3 regions of the Metabacillus dongyingensis genome follow, and region 1 is predicted to be linked to each of the others. Evidence: a T-box and tRNA genes for the amino acid it is inferred to sense, from the RefSeq annotation. Region 1 holds a T-box; the other regions hold tRNA genes.
The links. The T-box of region 1 lies ahead of leuS (leucine--tRNA ligase). A T-box ahead of a tRNA ligase gene usually reads a tRNA of that ligase, here a tRNA-Leu.
Positions count from the first base shown of each region.

Region 2: it encodes a tRNA-Leu, which carries the amino acid that the T-box ahead of leuS (leucine--tRNA ligase) is inferred to sense. The anticodon was not compared.
Region 3: it encodes a tRNA-Leu, which carries the amino acid that the T-box ahead of leuS (leucine--tRNA ligase) is inferred to sense. The anticodon was not compared.

Region 1 covers NZ_CP082944.1:3,948,212-3,951,464, reverse strand. Annotated here, with positions in the region: gene K8L98_RS19610 (hypothetical protein) at 52-270, shown strand; gene K8L98_RS19605 (DUF4257 domain-containing protein) at 514-837, shown strand; T-box leader at 1,006-1,238, shown strand; gene leuS (leucine--tRNA ligase) at 1,342-3,253, shown strand, end outside.
Region 2 covers NZ_CP082944.1:695,434-698,686, forward strand. Annotated here, with positions in the region: rRNA gene K8L98_RS03545 (23S ribosomal RNA) at 1-82, shown strand, start outside; rRNA gene rrf (5S ribosomal RNA) at 212-327, shown strand; tRNA gene K8L98_RS03555 (tRNA-Asn) at 343-417, shown strand; tRNA gene K8L98_RS03560 (tRNA-Ser) at 422-511, shown strand; tRNA gene K8L98_RS03565 (tRNA-Glu) at 526-600, shown strand; tRNA gene K8L98_RS03570 (tRNA-Val) at 617-692, shown strand; tRNA gene K8L98_RS03575 (tRNA-Met) at 737-813, shown strand; tRNA gene K8L98_RS03580 (tRNA-Asp) at 817-892, shown strand; tRNA gene K8L98_RS03585 (tRNA-Phe) at 919-994, shown strand; tRNA gene K8L98_RS03590 (tRNA-Thr) at 1,008-1,083, shown strand; tRNA gene K8L98_RS03595 (tRNA-Tyr) at 1,094-1,178, shown strand; tRNA gene K8L98_RS03600 (tRNA-Trp) at 1,196-1,269, shown strand; tRNA gene K8L98_RS03605 (tRNA-His) at 1,297-1,372, shown strand; tRNA gene K8L98_RS03610 (tRNA-Gln) at 1,405-1,479, shown strand; tRNA gene K8L98_RS03615 (tRNA-Gly) at 1,539-1,613, shown strand; tRNA gene K8L98_RS03620 (tRNA-Cys) at 1,622-1,695, shown strand; tRNA gene K8L98_RS03625 (tRNA-Leu) at 1,715-1,803, shown strand; tRNA gene K8L98_RS03630 (tRNA-Leu) at 1,824-1,904, shown strand; gene K8L98_RS03640 (DUF2089 domain-containing protein) at 2,732-3,106, shown strand; gene K8L98_RS03645 (hypothetical protein) at 3,103-3,253, shown strand, end outside.
Region 3 covers NZ_CP082944.1:253,463-256,715, forward strand. Annotated here, with positions in the region: gene K8L98_RS01410 (Tex family protein) at 1-74, shown strand, start outside; gene cmpA (cortex morphogenetic protein CmpA) at 270-383, opposite strand; gene K8L98_RS01420 (SprT family protein) at 487-933, shown strand; tRNA gene K8L98_RS01425 (tRNA-Asn) at 1,075-1,149, shown strand; tRNA gene K8L98_RS01430 (tRNA-Ser) at 1,156-1,246, shown strand; tRNA gene K8L98_RS01435 (tRNA-Glu) at 1,263-1,334, shown strand; tRNA gene K8L98_RS01440 (tRNA-Val) at 1,363-1,438, shown strand; tRNA gene K8L98_RS01445 (tRNA-Asp) at 1,447-1,522, shown strand; tRNA gene K8L98_RS01450 (tRNA-Gln) at 1,529-1,603, shown strand; tRNA gene K8L98_RS01455 (tRNA-Lys) at 1,768-1,843, shown strand; tRNA gene K8L98_RS01460 (tRNA-Leu) at 1,859-1,942, shown strand; tRNA gene K8L98_RS01465 (tRNA-Leu) at 1,961-2,046, shown strand; tRNA gene K8L98_RS01470 (tRNA-Arg) at 2,135-2,211, shown strand; tRNA gene K8L98_RS01475 (tRNA-Pro) at 2,232-2,308, shown strand; tRNA gene K8L98_RS01480 (tRNA-Gly) at 2,323-2,396, shown strand; rRNA gene K8L98_RS01485 (16S ribosomal RNA) at 2,490-3,253, shown strand, end outside.

The DNA of each region.
Region 1 (3,253 bases):
GGTGAAGCGGGAATGAATTCTCGCTTTTTTTATTTCGGGAGCGAGTGCCAATTGTCCCGGTTATGCCATCATTCTTTTTTTATCATCTTCAATAAAATTGTGCCCAAACAATATCAGAGATTACTAAAAGAAGCTGATAAATATTTCATTGCTGAAAAAATGCGGCGAGTGTCTGAAAATGCTGATTATGCTCTGATTTTGGATGGTCAGAAACTTATAGATTTTACACATCTGCAGATTGAAAATTCAGGCGGCTGCACGGTGCCGTAATGAATGGTACTTATCACATAGGAGAAAAACCGAAAAAACGTTCGGTCTAGTGAAAAAGTACGATAAATAGTTTCCTGAAAATTCCTTCTATTTAATCAAGCTTGTTTAACCCATATTCACATATAATGGAAGTAAAACAAGCTTCTATTTTTTCATAAACCTGTACAAGCAAAAGAAGAAGCTTAAATATCTTGTACCTGAAGTCGCGTGCCGAAATTATTACGGCTTTAGGAAGGTGATCTTATGCTGCAGACAGTAGTTGTAGCGTCGTTGATTGGGGGGTTAATGGGTTTACTTGGACATGTCAAAAAGAAAGGAAGGATCGAAAAACCAAGAATGACAAAACGGTTTATCTACTTAGGATTCTGGGAAGATATCGCAATGGGGATAACAGCTTCTATCCTGCTTGTTTTATCGACAGAACCCTCATCCTCATTTCAGCTTGTCGTGCTTTCTATTATCGCTGGTTACAGCGGGGAAGCGGTATTAAGGAGTTTTGACTTTGTCAGACAGCAGCAGGACAACACAGTGCAGCCAGAAAAAGACAATGAGCGTCAAGCAAAATAATCTCCTGATGACAGCAAACTCACTTCTTAATCTCTCAAAATCTAACACTTCTCATTTCGCAGAAAATGAACATATCTGCCGCCCATCATCCGATTTCCGCTTTTTCTTCATTTAACAACTTGCATCACGGAAGCAATTTCTATAAAATACAATATATAAAGGTATACGATATGAACGGTGATAAGGAATAGTAACAGACTTTAGATGCTCAGAGAATTGACGGAAGGTGCGAGTCAATCATCCATTGCCTGTGAACTCACCTTTGAGTTACAGACGTCAACTGCAGAACTGCCTGCACAGTAATGTCTGTCGTGATCCACGTTACGGATGCTTAAGTGAGTGCCTGATTGTTGGCGCTAAATTGGGTGGTACCGCGGGAAATTAAACCTCTCGTCCCTTATTGGGATGAGAGGTTTTTTCTATTGTGCGGTTTAATCTTGGGGACAGCCGTTCAGACTGAATACTAAAAGCGAAGAGCAACGCACCAATTTGAGGAGGATTTATATGAGTTTTAAGCACGATAAAGTTGAGAAAAAATGGCAGAATTACTGGCTTGAAAATAAAACATTTAAAACAACAGAGGTCGAAGGTAAACCGAAATTTTACGCTCTTGATATGTTTCCATATCCATCAGGTGCCGGTTTGCACGTTGGCCACCCTGAAGGCTTCACGGCAACTGATATTTTGTCCCGTGTTAAACGGATGCAGGGTTTCAATGTTCTTCATCCGATGGGCTGGGATGCATTCGGACTTCCAGCTGAGCAGTACGCACTCGATACAGGTAATGATCCTGCTGAATTTACAGCAAAGAATATTGATACATTCCGCCGTCAAATTCAGAGCCTTGGTTTTTCATATGACTGGGACCGTGAAATCAATACAACAGACCCTGAGTATTACAAATGGACGCAATGGATCTTCCTTCAATTATATAAAAAAGGTTTGGCATACGTAGATGAAGTGGCTGTAAACTGGTGTCCTGCACTTGGAACAGTTTTGGCAAACGAAGAAATTATTGATGGCAAGAGTGAACGCGGGGGACACCCTGTTGAGCGCCGTCCAATGAAACAATGGATGCTTAAAATTACAGCTTATGCTGACAGATTAATTGAAGACTTAGAAGAAGTGGATTGGCCTGAGAGCATTAAAGAAATGCAGCGCAATTGGATTGGCCGCTCAGAAGGTGCTCACGTTCATTTTGGCATTGACGGTCATAATCAAACGTTTACTGTCTTCACTACTCGTCCTGATACGCTGTTTGGAGCTACTTATGCAGTGCTTGCACCTGAGCATGCGCTTGTTAAAGAAATTACAACTGCAGATCAAAAAGAAGCGGTTGCAGCTTATATCGATAAAATGAAAAGCAAAAGTGATCTTGAAAGAACAGATTTAGCTAAAGAAAAAACGGGTGTATTCACAGGAGCCTATGCGATAAATCCTGTAAATGGCGAGAGAATGCCAATCTGGATTGCGGATTATGTTTTAGTCAGCTATGGAACAGGAGCCATTATGGCAGTACCTGCTCATGATGAGAGAGATTTTGAGTTTGCAAAAACATTCGACCTTCCTATTAAAGAAGTAGTAGAAGGCGGAGATGTCGAGAAAGAAGCTTACACTGGCGAGGGACTTCATGTAAACTCTGATTTCCTGAATGGCTTGAATAAACAAGACGGAATAGAAAACATGATTAACTGGCTTGAAACAAATCAAAAGGGTGAAAAGAAAATTACGTACCGTCTTCGTGACTGGTTATTCTCCCGTCAGCGCTACTGGGGAGAGCCGATTCCGATTATTCATTGGGAAGACGGCACTATGTCTGCGGTGCCTGAAGATCAGCTTCCATTAACATTGCCGAAAACAACAGAAATCCGCCCATCCGGCACAGGTGAATCACCGCTTGCCGTCATTGAAGAATGGGTGAATGTGACAGATCCTGAAACAGGCAAAAAAGGAAGACGCGAAACAAATACAATGCCGCAATGGGCCGGAAGCTGCTGGTACTACTTGCGTTATATTGATCCAAAGAATTCAGAGCACCTTGCTGATCCTGAAAAAATAAAAGAGTGGCTTCCTGTTGATACGTATATCGGCGGGGCCGAGCATGCTGTTCTTCACTTGCTGTACGCAAGATTCTGGCATAAGGTTTTATACGACCTTGGCATTGTGCCGACAAAAGAGCCATTCCAAAAATTGTTTAATCAAGGAATGATTCTTGGTGAAAACAACGAAAAAATGAGTAAATCTAAAGGGAACGTTGTAAATCCGGATGACATTGTAGCAAGTCACGGAGCAGATACTTTACGCTTATACGAAATGTTTATGGGACCCCTTGAAGCCTCAATTGCATGGTCTGAAAAAGGATTAGACGGAGCTCGCCGTTTCTTGGATCGAGTATGGCGTCTATTCGTTGAAGATA
Region 2 (3,253 bases), 1.8 Mb from region 1:
GATGATCAGGTTGATAGGTCTGAGGTGGAAGCGCGGTGACGTGTGGAGCTGACAGATACTAATCGTTCGAGGACTTAACCACAGTCTAATAAAGTGTAAAACCTGAGTGAAACTTGTTATCAAACGTTATTTAGTTTTGAAAGAATAACTTCTTTCAAAAAAAAAGCTTGAAATCTTCGGATTTCATAGTATAATAATTTTTGTCACTATGTCTGGTGATGATGGCAAAGAGGTCACACCCGTTCCCATGCCGAACACGGAAGTTAAGCTCTTTAGCGCCGATGGTAGTTGGGGGTTTCCCCCTGTGAGAGTAGGACGTTGCCAGGCTAGTGAAAATATTATTCCGCAGTAGCTCAGTGGTAGAGCTATCGGCTGTTAACCGATCGGTCGTAGGTTCGAGTCCTACCTGCGGAGCCATTTTGGAGAGCTGTCCGAGTGGCCGAAGGAGCACGATTGGAAATCGTGTAGGCGGTAACCCGTCTCAAGGGTTCGAATCCCTTGCTCTCCGCCACTACTTATATAAATGGCCCGTTGGTCAAGCGGTTAAGACACCGCCCTTTCACGGCGGTAACACGGGTTCGAATCCCGTACGGGTCACCAATATCATTTTCACTGCGGAGGATTAGCTCAGCTGGGAGAGCATCTGCCTTACAAGCAGAGGGTCGGCGGTTCGAGCCCGTCATCCTCCACCATCTTTACTGAAATAAAGCAGCAAAAAAACTTCATTTATTATTGTCGCGGGGTGGAGCAGTCTGGTAGCTCGTCGGGCTCATAACCCGAAGGTCGCAGGTTCAAATCCTGTCCCCGCAACCAAATGGTCCCGTGGTGTAGCGGTTAACATGCCTGCCTGTCACGCAGGAGATCGCCGGTTCGATCCCGGTCGGGACCGCCATTCTCTTAATTAAAAAAGAATAAAATGGCTTGGTAGCTCAGTCGGTAGAGCAAAGGACTGAAAATCCTTGTGTCGGCGGTTCGATTCCGTCCCAAGCCACCATTTACACTTAAATGCCGGTGTAGCTCAATTGGTAGAGCAACTGACTTGTAATCAGTAGGTTGGGGGTTCAAGTCCTCTTGCCGGCACCACTTACAGTGTGGAGGGGTAGCGAAGTGGCTAAACGCGGCGGACTGTAAATCCGCTCCCTCCGGGTTCGGCGGTTCGAATCCGTCCCCCTCCACCATTTTATTAAAAGAATATAGGGGTATAGTTTAAAGGTAGAACAGAGGTCTCCAAAACCTCCGGTGTGGGTTCGAGTCCTACTACCCCTGCCAATTTAATTAATCTTATATAGTATAATGGCGGTTGTGGCGAAGTGGTTAACGCACCAGATTGTGGCTCTGGCATTCGTGGGTTCGATTCCCATCAGTCGCCCCATTTTTTACTTAATAGGGTTTTTATTTCTGTTTTGGGCTATAGCCAAGCGGTAAGGCAACGGACTTTGACTCCGTCATGCGCTGGTTCGAATCCAGCTAGCCCAGCCATTTTCAATCTAAAGTCATCTTTGTGCAGCTCCTGCATAAAATACATTACAATGCGATTTGCGGAAGTAGTTCAGTGGTAGAACACCACCTTGCCAAGGTGGGGGTCGCGGGTTCGAATCCCGTCTTCCGCTCCAATAGTTGAGGCGGCATAGCCAAGTGGTAAGGCAGAGGTCTGCAAAACCTTTATCCCCGGTTCAAATCCGGGTGTCGCCTCCAATTTTTATTTATCACCCTTGCCGGGGTGGCGGAACTGGCAGACGCACAGGACTTAAAATCCTGCGGTAGGTGACTACCGTACCGGTTCGATTCCGGTCCTCGGCACCATCTTCATCACAATTTCATTTGCCGGTGTGGCGGAATTGGCAGACGCGCACGACTCAAAATCGTGTTCCTCTGGAGTGCCGGTTCGACCCCGGCCACCGGTATCGAAATTTTATTACTTTCAATTACAAGTGAATTAAGTAATATCAACGTTTAAAAACGTCTCTACAGTTATTGTAGAGGCGTTTTTTTGTTGTCTTTTTATCTTTTTTTTACATGACATCCTCAAATGAAATCGTGTTCCTTAATCGTGTGCACCGTTGAAGGAGGAATTATTATGACAAGGCGTAAGAATGTTTTAAATGATGATGAACTGGCTGTTATTCAAAGTAAGTAAAAGCTTATGTAGAGACATTTAAAGATGCTATTCAATTGTTCATTAAGGATTGCGAATTTCGAAATTTAAGACCTCATACAATTCAATATTACTTGAATGGAATACAAGCATTTTTAAATCAACTTAAAGATCAGGGTATTGATATTACTTTATTGAAACCATCTAACCTAACTGAAGAACATATTAAAAACAATGTGATTCTCTATATGCGTAATTTTAAGGGTAGCAGAGTAGTTATTTAGAACAAAAAGAAAGCCACGAGTTTTGGAACAAATATTGGGTTTAAGAAATATTGACAGGTTGCTTTTTTTATTTTGTTCCGCAATCGGACACATTTATTGAAGACCAACTAATAAAACAATCCCTACCCTATCTTATTTTTTGCAAAATATATATATTATTTCGTTACTATCGGCAGTTACTGGAACTTCTTTTCCTAAGCCGGAGTTGATTTCAGAATGGTTAGCACTTATATTTAATATTAAAATTAAATTATTTAATATTTAAGTTCGATTTTATAAATTATTTTAAGTTGATATTTGATATTATTAAAAAACGTAGTATAATATGGTTAATAAAAGAAAGGAGCAAAACATGGCATATCCTTTACTCACAAATTGTCCGGTTTGCAGCGAATCATTAAAAATTACAAAGCTACAATGCGGACATTGTCAGACAACAATAGAAAATGAATTTGAAGCTTCAAAACTGTCTGCTTTAGGTCAGGAACAACTGCATTTTATTGAAACTTTCCTTAAATGCCGCGGGAATATAAAAGAAGTGGAGAAGGAATTAGGCATTTCCTATCCAACGGTCAGGGGTAAATTAGATGATATCATTTCCATCCTAGGATATAACGCACAAAAGAAACCGGGAGTCGATAAGAAAAAGATTGTTGGCCTTTTAGAAAAGGGAGAAATTACAGCGGAAGAAGCAATCCGTTTATTAAAAGAGGGGGAAGCAGAATGAAGGACGAAATTTCAAGGGTATTAACGATGATGGAAGAAGGAAAGATTGATAAAGAAAAAGCGAGTGAATTAATTAATATCCTCCGAGAAAAAGACCAGCCAGAACTTTTTTCATTAAAGAAAGAAGTACCATATGGCAATAAAATAT
Region 3 (3,253 bases), 1.4 Mb from region 1:
ACGTTGTTACGGTTTGGGTAGACTCTGTAGATGCACATAAAGGCCGTGTTGCCTTGACGATGATAAACAGTTAATGAAAAACACTGCTTACGGGCAGTGTTCAATTAGCTGTATATTTTAAATATAGAGTTCTGGGACCTTGAAAGGCGTTTTGGCTAAATGAATCCTCATTTTGGCTAATAAATTTCAAAAATCAGCTATGAAAAATGAAGTTTTCGCTAATAAAAGTCTGATTTCCGCTAAATAAATTGATAAAAACCCAACACTGCTTATGAGCAGTGTTTTTTTCTATAGAAATACCAGCATTGATTCAGCATTTTTATTTGATACCGATCCTTTTCATAAAACGCACGCTGCATTTGGTTTTTTAACCATGAAGGCATTGCTCGTTCCTCCTTATTGTTTATAATGGAGTATGTGTATTACTTACTATATGCGGGCGCAAGATGTCCTGTTCGGAGATACAAACTATGCGGGGTGTTACCTATGAATGAAACGGAGCTTCAGGAACTGACAGAATCTATTTCAAAAACTTACTTTCACAAAAAGTTTTTACATAAAGCTTTCTTTAACAGCCGGCTGCGGACAACAGGCGGCAGATACCTTTTAAAAAGTCATAACATTGAGATTAACCCTAAATATTTAGCTCAGGGATTAGAAGAAGTAATTGGCATAATCAAACATGAACTTTGCCACTATCATCTTCATATAGAAGGCAGAGGGTACAAACACCGTGATCCTGAATTTAGGGAGCTGCTTTCTAAAGTGGGTGCTCCAAGATTCTGTAAACCTCTGCAGACGGCTGCCAGAATCAAGAAGACATTAGAGTATCAGTGTACAGCCTGCATGTTCATTTACAAACGCCACCGAAGAATGGATACTTCCAAGTATGTATGCGGAAAGTGCGGCGGGAAAATAAAACTTGTTTCATGATAAAAAAGGGGTTGACTCATTATACAAAGCTGTGATAAATTATAAAAGCCGTCGTAAGAGACGCAAATGATTAATAAAAAGAATGCTTGACAGCTTGTACTATTCTTCATATAATTAAAGAAGTCTGTCATGACTAATTATTCCGCAGTAGCTCAGTGGTAGAGCTATCGGCTGTTAACCGATCGGTCGTAGGTTCGAGTCCTACCTGCGGAGCCATATTATGGGGAAGTACTCAAGTGGCTGAAGAGGCGCCCCTGCTAAGGGTGTAGGTCGCGTAAGCGGCGCGAGGGTTCAAATCCCTCCTTCTCCGCCATTATTTTTTGTCTTTTGGCCCGTTGGTCAAGCGGTTAAGACACCGCCCTTTCACGGCGGTAACACGGGTTCGAATCCCGTACGGGTCATCGCTTCTGAATTGCATATTAATGATTTGGAGGATTAGCTCAGCTGGGAGAGCATCTGCCTTACAAGCAGAGGGTCGGCGGTTCGAGCCCGTCATCCTCCACCATCATATTTGGTCCCGTGGTGTAGCGGTTAACATGCCTGCCTGTCACGCAGGAGATCGCCGGTTCGATCCCGGTCGGGACCGCCATTTTATTGGGCTATAGCCAAGCGGTAAGGCAACGGACTTTGACTCCGTCATGCGCTGGTTCGAATCCAGCTAGCCCAGCCATTTGCATTTCAAATGCGATTATAACTAAGTGCCATTAGCTCAGTCGGTAGAGCACGACCGAGTAATCATCGAAGCTTAGCTTCAGCACACAAATTGAGCCGCTCCTTGAATAATCTTTCTGAGATTTGAGTGTCTTGCAAAACTGAAGAGTGTTTTCTTACTAAGTGCCATTAGCTCAGTCGGTAGAGCATCTGACTTTTAATCAGAGGGTCGAAGGTTCGAGTCCTTCATGGCACACCATTTTAACTAATGTATGCGGGTGTGGCGGAATTGGCAGACGCGCTAGACTTAGGATCTAGTGTCTTTGACGTGGGGGTTCGAGTCCCTTCACCCGCACCATACATTTTTTATCTTTTCGCGGTCGTGGCGGAATGGCAGACGCGCTAGGTTGAGGGCCTAGTGGGGGCAACCCCGTGGAAGTTCGACTCTTCTCGGCCGCACCAAAAGAGTTTTAAAAAACCTCAAAAAAGTTGTTGACAAAAAGAACGCAACTTGGTATTATATTTAAGTCGCTTCATTACATTAACAAGTGCGCCCGTAGCTCAATTGGATAGAGCGTTTGACTACGGATCAAAAGGTTATGGGTTCGACTCCTATCGGGCGCGCCATTCTATATATATAATGTGTCCGGGAAGTAGCTCAGCTTGGTAGAGCACTTGGTTTGGGACCAAGGGGTCGCAGGTTCGAATCCTGTCTTCCCGACCAGACAAATACTTTTCGCGGGTGTAGTTTAATGGTAAAACTCTAGCCTTCCAAGCTAATGTCGTGGGTTCGATTCCCATCACCCGCTCCAATTTTAAAAATGATCTTTGAAAACTAAACAAAACCAAAAGCGTACCAAACGTTTTAAATTTTTGAAGTCAGCAACAAATTGAGTCACAAATTTTCTTCGGAGAGTTTGATCCTGGCTCAGGACGAACGCTGGCGGCGTGCCTAATACATGCAAGTCGAGCGGACCTCTTCGGAGGTCAGCGGCGGACGGGTGAGTAACACGTGGGCAACCTGCCTGTAAGACTGGGATAACTCCGGGAAACCGGAGCTAATACCGGATAGTATCTTGAACCGCATGGTTCAAGTTGGAAAGACGGTTTCGGCTGTCACTTACAGATGGGCCCGCGGCGCATTAGCTAGTTGGTGAGGTAATGGCTCACCAAGGCAACGATGCGTAGCCGACCTGAGAGGGTGATCGGCCACACTGGGACTGAGACACGGCCCAGACTCCTACGGGAGGCAGCAGTAGGGAATCTTCCGCAATGGACGAAAGTCTGACGGAGCAACGCCGCGTGAGTGATGAAGGTTTTCGGATCGTAAAACTCTGTTGTTAGGGAAGAACAAGTGCGAGAGTAACTGCTCGCACCTTGACGGTACCTAACCAGAAAGCCACGGCTAACTACGTGCCAGCAGCCGCGGTAATACGTAGGTGGCAAGCGTTGTCCGGAATTATTGGGCGTAAAGCGCGCGCAGGCGGTTTCTTAAGTCTGATGTGAAAGCCCCCGGCTCAACCGGGGAGGGTCATTGGAAACTGGGAAACTTGAGTGCAGAAGAGGAGAGTGGAATTCCACGTGTAGCGGTGAAATGCGTAGAGATGTGGAGGAACACCAGTGGCGAAGGCGACTCTCTGGTCTGTAACTGACGCTGAGGCGCGAAAGC